Regions from separate parts of the Tatumella sp. JGM94 genome, predicted to be linked through region 1. Evidence: predicted binding sites of a transcription regulator. Region 1 holds the regulator's gene; each other region holds the start of a gene.
What was found. Region 1 encodes PurR, which represses purine synthesis genes. Its sites were predicted from a motif close to CANGCAAACGTTTGCNTG; they were not measured.
Positions count from the first base shown of each region.

Region 2: a site for PurR is predicted at 1,073-1,090, ahead of purM (phosphoribosylformylglycinamidine cyclo-ligase). Genes of this name have one in related genera too.
Region 3: a site for PurR is predicted at 1,102-1,119, ahead of JK216_RS14025 (NCS2 family permease). Genes of this name have one in related genera too.
Region 4: a site for PurR is predicted at 1,735-1,752, ahead of JK216_RS07555 (nucleoside-specific channel-forming protein Tsx). Genes of this name have one in related genera too.

Region 1 covers NZ_JAERJN010000007.1:134,228-136,436, reverse strand. The annotation lists gene JK216_RS07225 (YnhF family membrane protein) at 178-267, opposite strand; gene purR (HTH-type transcriptional repressor PurR) at 540-1,565, shown strand; gene punR (DNA-binding transcriptional activator PunR) at 1,562-2,209, opposite strand, start outside.
Region 2 covers NZ_JAERJN010000027.1:17,682-19,890, reverse strand. The annotation lists gene purM (phosphoribosylformylglycinamidine cyclo-ligase) at 1-1,010, opposite strand, end outside; gene upp (uracil phosphoribosyltransferase) at 1,253-1,879, shown strand; gene uraA (uracil permease) at 2,075-2,209, shown strand, end outside.
Region 3 covers NZ_JAERJN010000021.1:2,636-4,844, forward strand. The annotation lists gene nac (nitrogen assimilation transcriptional regulator NAC) at 70-987, shown strand; gene JK216_RS14025 (NCS2 family permease) at 1,328-2,209, shown strand, end outside.
Region 4 covers NZ_JAERJN010000008.1:44,376-46,584, reverse strand. The annotation lists gene JK216_RS07560 (MFS transporter) at 1-342, opposite strand, end outside; gene JK216_RS07555 (nucleoside-specific channel-forming protein Tsx) at 580-1,452, opposite strand; gene JK216_RS07550 (OsmC family protein) at 1,943-2,209, shown strand, end outside.

The DNA of each region.
Region 1 (2,209 bases):
TGAATAAATACACTTCCCTTAATACTGTAAAAAAATTCGTGCCCCGTAAAATAAAAAGCCGATACCCGCAACACGCCGGGTATCGGCTTCTCTGTCAGTAATGCTGCTTGCTACCCTTACTTTCCGGCTTTATACGTGCCTTTAGCGGGTAAACAGCCCTCTGCCGGTGCGAATACATTAATGCAGTATTGCGGTGAAACTGAACGTCGCAATCATCAGTAATGCAACGATAGTGGTGGTCAGCGCCAGCTTTAAATCCGTATCCATGACAGCTCCTATAGACACATAAAGTACAGGGTAATTATTATATTCCCACACTACTGCGCAAAAATCTCGTTTTATTCGCACAGCCTTGTTAGAATTACCGCTCTTTGTTGCGCAACCTTCCCTGTTTCCCCTTGTAAGGCACAGGCTTTTTTTACAGGTAATCCTTTACGGCCCCTCCTGGCAGCATCATTAGCGGCCTGATAAAACTGTAAAAACGCAAACGATTAACACACTTAAAATCAATAATTTAAAACACCAGGAGTTCTCAAGGAATGGCAACAATTAAAGATGTGGCGAAACGCGCCGGAGTCTCTACCACCACCGTTTCTCATGTCATTAATCAGACCCGTTTTGTTGCGGAAACGACCCGCAAAGCGGTTTGGGAAGCGATTAAAGAGTTGCATTACTCTCCCAGTGCCGTCGCCAGAAGTCTGAAGGTGAATAACACTAAGACGCTTGGTCTGCTGTCGACGTCTCTCGAAGCACCTTATTTCGCCGAGATTGTGGAAGCTATCGAAAAAAAATGTTTCGAACATGGCTATACCCTGATTCTGGGCAATGCGCATAACGACTTGCAGAAACAACGCGCTTATTTATCGATGATGGCGCGCAAACGTGTCGACGGGCTGCTGGTATTGTGTGCCGAATATCCACAGGAGTTGCTGGATATGCTGGAGGAGAACCGTAATATCCCAATGGTCGTTATGGACTGGGGAATGTCCCGTGGTGATTTTACTGATACCGTACTGGACAATGCTTTCCGTGGCGGTTACATGGCTGGCCGTTATCTGATTGAGCGCGGGCACCGTGATATCGGTTGTATTCCCGGCCAGATGGAGCGTAATACGGGAGGCGGCAGGCTGGCAGGATTTCTTAAAGCACTGGAGGAGGCAGGTATTACCCATTGTGAAGAATGGACTGTGCAGGGAGACTTTGAACCCGAATCCGGTTACCTGGCAATGCAAAAAATACTCGCTCAGCCGCGATTACCCACGGCGGTATTCTGTGGCGGCGATATTATGGCGATGGGGGCAATTTGTGCTGCCGATGAACAGGGCCTGCGTGTGCCACAGGATATATCGATCATTGGTTACGATAACGTGCGCAACGCGCGGTATTTTACCCCTGCCCTGACCACTATTCACCAGCCGAAAAGTGAGCTGGGCGAGAAAGCGCTGGATATGCTGCTGGATCGTATTGTGAATAAACGCGAAGAGCCGCAAACCATAGAAGTATACCCGTCACTGATTGAAAGACGATCGGTGGCCGATGGTCCGTTCCACGATTACCGTCGTTAACTACCGGTTTCACTCAGCCATTCCTGGTTAAGTGTCTGCGTATCACCAAGGTACTCAAGGAGCCAGCGTAATGCCGGAGAGCTTCTCTCTTCCGCCCAGCTGACGCAGCAGGGGCTTTCCGGAAACGGTGACGGCAGAGGAAGTTCCCTGACTTCTCCGACGTCCAGCAGTGGTCTGGCGAGATGCCCCGGTACCATAGCAACACATAATCCTGCCCTGACACAATCCAGCCCCGTTTGCCAGTCCGGTACCGTCATCCGCTGCTGGTTATCCAGGGTCCAGGTAATGCGGCGCGGTAATTCCCTTGAGGTGTCTTCCAACAGTAATGATGGCCATGCCCGTAATTGTTCCTCGCGCGGCCGGGCTTCAGCCGCCAGAGGGTGCCCGGCGCTGACAATACACCGCCAGTTAAGTCGTCCCATATCACGGAATGCAAAACGCCCGGTGACAGGGATCGCCTGGGTCGCTCCGATAGCCATATCCACCCGTCCTCCGGCCAGTGCATCCCAGACACCGTTAAAAACTTCTTCGCTGACGTGCAATTCTATATCCGGAAAGTGCCGGTAAAAATCGATAATCAACTGCTGCATTCTGCCCCGCCTGACGACACAGTCCACCGCAATACTTACCTGCCCGCGCCAGCC
Region 2 (2,209 bases), on a different contig from region 1:
GTGGCCGCTTCAATGACCCCGATTTTCCAGGCTTTTTCGCCGGCATCCTGCAGTAACTGTAACGCTTTATCAGCATTCTCCGGACTCAGGGCAATAATCATCCCCACACCGCAGTTAAAGGTACGGTACATTTCGTGAGTACTGACATTGCCGGCCTGTTGTAACCAGCCGAAAATGGCCGGCCATTGCCAGCTGCTTTCATCAATCACGGCACGGGTATTTTCCGGTAATACACGCGGAATATTTTCCCAGAAACCACCGCCGGTCAGGTGAGCAATGGCATGTACATCAACCTGTGCAATCAGGTTCAGAATATTTTTGACGTAAATACGGGTCGGTGCCAGCAGGTGATCGGCCAGAGACTGACCTTCCAGCTGTTTTACTGAAGGATCTGTCTGGCTGACTTCCAGAATTTTACGGATCAGTGAATAACCGTTGGAATGCGGACCGCTGGATCCCAGAGCCAGCAGAACATCGCCATCACTGACTTTACTGCCATCAATAATTTCTGATTTCTCAACCACTCCGACGCAGAAACCAGCAACATCGTAATCTTCACCATGGTACATACCCGGCATTTCGGCCGTTTCCCCGCCGACCAGGGCACACCCTGATTGTGAACAGCCTTCAGCAATACCACTGATCACCGCGGCAGCAGTGTCGACATCCAGTTTCCCGGTGGCATAATAATCCAGGAAAAATAGCGGCTCAGCCCCTTGCACGACCAGGTCATTCACACACATTGCAACCAAATCAACACCGATATGGTCGTGGCGTTTCAGATCCATTGCTAAACGCAGCTTGGTGCCTACGCCATCGGTGCCTGAAACCAGAATAGGTTCACGGTATTTTTGTGGTAAGGCACAGAGTGCACCAAATCCACCGAGTCCACCCATCACTTCCGGGCGGCGGGTTTTTTTTACAACACCTTTAATACGATCAACCAGATCATTACCAGCATCAATATCAACACCGGCATCTTTATAACTGAGAGTGGTTTTGTCGGTCACTGCGGAGTCCCCACGCGAATTGCGGTTGGTGGTTTAAATAGAGCGCGGCTATTCTATCAGTGCAGGCAAACGTTTGCGAGTCTGATGTTAACCTGAAATTATCTGTCCGGAGCTTCAGACGCCGTCAGGGTGGCAGAGACAAAAAATGTCTGCGGATTGATACACAGGCGTATAAGCCACAGCGAAAAAGCGCTATAATCCGGCGATTTTTTTTTAGCTCAACACACTCCGGGAGAATAATAATGAAGATCGTGGAAGTCAGACACCCGCTGGTCAGACATAAACTGGGCCTGATGCGTGAGCATGATGTCAGTACCAAACGTTTTCGTGAACTGGCTTCAGAAGTGGGCAGTTTACTCACCTATGAAGCAACCGCCGATCTGGAAACAGAAACTGTCACTATTGATGGCTGGAATGGCCCGGTGCAAGTTGATCAGATCAAAGGTAAAAAAATTACCGTTGTTCCTATTCTGCGAGCCGGTCTGGGAATGATGGATGGTGTACTGGAACATATTCCCAGTGCCAGAATCAGTGTGGTAGGCGTGTACCGTGATGAGAAAACGCTGGAACCTGTGCCTTATTTTCAGAAGCTTGCTTCGAATATGGATGAACGTATGGCGCTGGTGGTTGACCCGATGTTGGCAACCGGCGGCTCGATGATCGCCACTATTGATCTGCTGAAAAAATCCGGTTGTAACAGTATAAAAGTCTTAGTACTGGTCGCGGCCCCGGAAGGGATTGCTGCACTGGAGAAAGTACATCCGGATGTTGAACTGTACACTGCCTCTGTCGATCAGGGACTGGATGAACAGGGTTATATTATCCCGGGTCTGGGTGATGCCGGTGATAAAATCTTTGGTACTAAATAATCAGTCGTTGTTATCGGGTAATGCTCAGCGGGCTGGTCGCTGGCCTATGAAGTCATTACTCTTTAACAGTGAAACTGCACAACAGATAACGTCACCGTTATCTGTTGTCGGTATATACCGGCAGCTGTGTTTTTTTCAGACCGACTCTGTGTCGGTTTTTTTATGTCCGGACAATTTTAAAGGGGATAAGCAGCAATGATACGGCGCACTATTGCGGTTGACGAAAGACCGTCGTTACTCCAGACCATTCCGCTCAGTTTACAGCATTTATTTGCGATGTTTGGTGCCACTGTACTGGTACCGATTTTGTTTCATGTGAATCCGGCCACC
Region 3 (2,209 bases), on a different contig from region 1:
TGCAAATTCCGAAATATCGAGCCCGGGCAAAGCCCGGGTTGAGTATCCGGATTTGGTGGCGGGGGAAAAATGAATCTGAGACGTCTGAAATATTTTGTGAAAATTGTTGATATCGGTAGTCTGACCCGTGCAGCAGAAGTGCTGCATATTGCACAACCAGCGCTGAGTCAGCAGGTGGCGACTCTTGAAGGTGAAATGGATCAACAGTTACTGATCCGTACTAAACGCGGAGTGACGCCGACCGATGCCGGTAAAGTGCTTTATACGCATGCCCGTAATATATTACGGCAGTGTGAACAGGCACAGGTGGCGGTGAACAATGCAGGACACACCATCAGCGGTCAGGTATCAATTGGTCTGGCCCCCGGGACCGCGGCTTCTTCGCTGGTCATGCCATTATTACAAAAACTGCGTGAAACCTGCCCTGAAGTTCTGGTCTATCTGCATGAAAACAGTGGTCATGCTCTCAATGAAAAGGTGCTTAATGGTCAGCTGGATATGGCTCTGTTGTATGACCGGACACCGGTTTCAGGCCTGATATGTCAGCCACTGCTGAAAGAAGAACTCTGGCTGGTCGGCAGCGGAATATCGCCGGGCCGGAATGTCGATTTATCAGATGTTGCGCAGATGAATCTTTACCTGCCCCGTGATTACAGCGCAGTGCGTCAGCGGGTGGACGAGGCTTTCTCGCTGCGTCGTTTAAGTGCGCATATTATTGGCGAAATCGAATCCCTTTCTACCTTGTCAGCGGCAATTTCCAGCGGGATGGGAGTATCGGTACTGCCAGAGTCGGCAGCCCGGTCCCTGACTGCCCCGATTAATGGCTGGATGGCAAAAATTACTGCTCCATCATTACATCTTCCTTTATCACTGAATATTTCATCGGCATTGCCATTATCTGATTCTGCACAGGCAGTTAAAGAGTGCCTGCTTTCTCTGACCAAAGGCTCTTCCGTTGAAGAGCCTGAGCTTATGCTGGTCAGTTAATCATCAGATTTCCACTCAGATGCCGGATTACCGGCATCAATCTGTTTTTTTACTGCCTCTGAACAGAAAAATTTATTGCTCCCGGTGCCAGTGATCATTAGGATCGGCAGCCGGAAGGAAAACGTTTGCGCTCAGGCAGCGCAGGAAAACGTATTTTTCCGGCTGTTAATTATATGAATCCGGACCCGTGCTATTCGATGGCATGGGTTTTGCTTGTTTAATTTTTTTCGGGGTGATGTGAGATAAGTTGTCTGCCGGTAGCCGGTCACAGGAAACTTGCTCTGAAATGCCGTAATAACAATGAGAATCGTGATCAGCGGTTTCGAAAAGGGATCTACTTATGCTTGAAAAACTCTTTAAGCTGAAAGCAAACAAAACCAGTGTGCGTACCGAAGTCATTGCCGGTGTTACTACCTTCCTGGCAATGGCTTATATCCTGTTTGTGAATCCGGGCATTCTGGGTGCAACCGGAATGGACAAGGGTGCGGTATTTGTTGCGACCTGTCTGGCTGCGGCTATTGGCTCAGTATTAATGGGCATGATTGCCAACTTACCCATCGCACTGGCGCCGGGAATGGGGTTAAACGCTTTCTTTACCTATACCGTGGTCCTGCATATGGGGTATCACTGGCAGGTTGCGCTGGGGGCGGTGTTTATTTCGGCGATACTTTTCTTTGCCTTATCTCTGTTTAAAATCCGCGAATGGATCATTCACAGTATTCCGATGGCATTGCGTTCGGCAATTGTTGCCGGAATCGGTCTGTTCCTGGCACTGATTGCCCTGGAAAGTGCCGGTATTGTGGTCGGTAACCCTGCGACTCTGGTGGGTATCGGTGATATTACTAAGCCGGGTGCGTTGCTGGCATTACTCGGTTTCTTCCTGATCGTGGTGCTGGAAGCTCGTAAAGTGACCGGTTCGGTGCTGATTGGTATTCTGGCGATCACGGCAATTTCGATGCTGACCGGGTTAACGCCTTTTTCCGGTATTTTCTCGGCACCACCGTCTCTGGCCCCGACTTTCCTGAAGCTGGATATTGCCGGTGCATTTAATGTCGGGCTGGTCAGCGTTATCTTTGCTTTCCTGTTTGTCGATGTGTTCGATAACTCCGGAACGCTGATTGGCGTAAGCCGTCGTGCGGGGCTGACAGATGATAAAGGCAATATCCCTGCGATGGGGCGGGCACTGATGGCCGACAGCATTGCTGCGTTGTTCGGTTCTTTA
Region 4 (2,209 bases), on a different contig from region 1:
GATGAAGGTCATACGGCGGCCAAATTTATCTGCATATTTCGCCAGTAAGCTGGCACCGATAAATAAGCCAAGGAAAGTGACGGAAGCAAATGCGGCCTGATCAGATATTCCGAAAATACCGGCATTCCCCGGATGAAATATTTTCTCAGCGAGTAAACCTGAACTAATATATCCCGTTTCGAATAAATCATAGAGTTCGAAAAAACCACCCAGAGCGAGTAAAGAAATAAAAACCCACAGACTTTTACCGGAAGGTAATGCATCAATTCGGGCGGCAATAGTGTATTTATTATTTTGCTGAACAACAGAGCAGGTCTCTGCTGCAGTACAGACGGATGACATAATGAAATTAACCTCGGGATAGCTGTATTTGCGATGCTGCTGAACAGATTATTAGTATTGAATAGAGGGAGTGATCAGCAGTGAACAAATAGCAGAATAAGCGAAGAAAACAAAAAAAACGAGGTTAAATAATATTAATTCTGCGGGGCGATTGGAGCGTTTCTTTCCCCGGCCGGACAGGGGGTGCCGGCCGGGGGATATCGTCAGCAAAGGACGATACGAGTTAACGGATAATTATCAGAAATTATAACCAATGACCGCGTAATAACCCCAGCCAGTATTTTTGGTAGTGAAGTTGCCTTTACCAAAATTAAGTTCTGAACCATCGGCCCACTGTCCGCCATTATGGAAATAACGGGCAACCAGTGAATAATGCCAGTGGTCATAACTCAGGGAGAGAACATGGCTGGAAGCGATAGAATTACTGGTACGGACCGGACCGGATTTTTCACCAAGATCTGAATCCCAGTCAATATTTGTAAAACCGATATAACTCAGGTTACCGCCCCATAGGGTCGTCAGAGGCAGGAAGTATTTAATTTTGAAACGATAGCCGTCCCAGCTGTTTTGGTTTGCCGCGCCGTAGTTTTCCCACTGATATTTAGCATAAACGTTCAGTGATAATCCCAGTTTGGTGCCGGTATCTATATCTGTACCCAGACCCATATACCAGGTGTTCTGACGGTTAGCATTGTTCGGGCCCATGTCATAGATATAGTTGTTAGCAAAGTACCATTCTTTGAACGGGCCAAAGGCCAGGCTGGTACCGGTCAGCTTATCAATAGAAAAGCGTGGTTCGATTTCCATAAACAGCGGAGAACCTTTGCCTTTGTCCCAAATCCCTGAGTCGTTACCGTTACCGGTGCCGAAGAATTTAGGCACATCTACATAACCGTAGAAATCGAACCAGTCTTTGTGAGCAAAAGCTTCATACTCCAGATATAAATCGTTATTTAGCTGGGGTCCGAACCGGGTATGGTAACTGCCCACGACATTGACACTCTGGTGCCACCAGTCCGACAGGTACTGAGGTGATGTATCTGCCGCATAAGAAGGACTGATTGCTGAACCCGCCAGCAAAGTTGCTGCCATCATTAATTTATATTTCATTTTATATTAAACACCCGCAATTTGCCTAAAGAGTACCCCTGTTATCACAGTCAGCAGAGGTACAGAAAAAGAAATCAAACCGGAAAAACAGGTTCGATATCATCGAAACCTCACCAGGCTGGATCATGCCGGATATCATACCCGAGTAATTCGATGTAATTCACAATTGACAAAATATGTTGCAGTTTTAATCATCATTAATGTGATACAGATCACATTAATTTACGATATAAACTGAACTTTTTACTGCCTAAGAAAGGTAAACTCTGTGGCAGTTAGTAAAAAGTAACCGGTTGCGGGCCAGAAAAATGTCATAGACAGCACCCTGCAGCCAGCAGGAAAATCCTTGCGGGTTACCTCACCGCGCACGTTTCAGACTGCGGTTATTACGATCAAAACATAAGTAAATATTATGATTCATCTTATGCAATCTTATAATCATCCGGGGGCGAACCTCGCTCCGGATGACATCACCCCCTGAGGATATCTGATGGCTATAAAACAGCACCACTACCAGGTTACCCTGCTCTGGACAGGAAACCGCGGGGAAGGGACCGCCTCCTATAAGGCGTATGATCGTTCTGCAGAACTGCATGCTGCTGGCAGAGATACGATAGCCCTGAGTGCTGACCCTGCATTCAGAGGTGACAAATCATGCTGGAATCCGGAACAACTCCTGTTAGCCTCAGTATCTGCCTGCCACAAATTATGGTATCTGCATTTGTGCGCGGATGCGGGAGTGGTAGTTGACGGATAT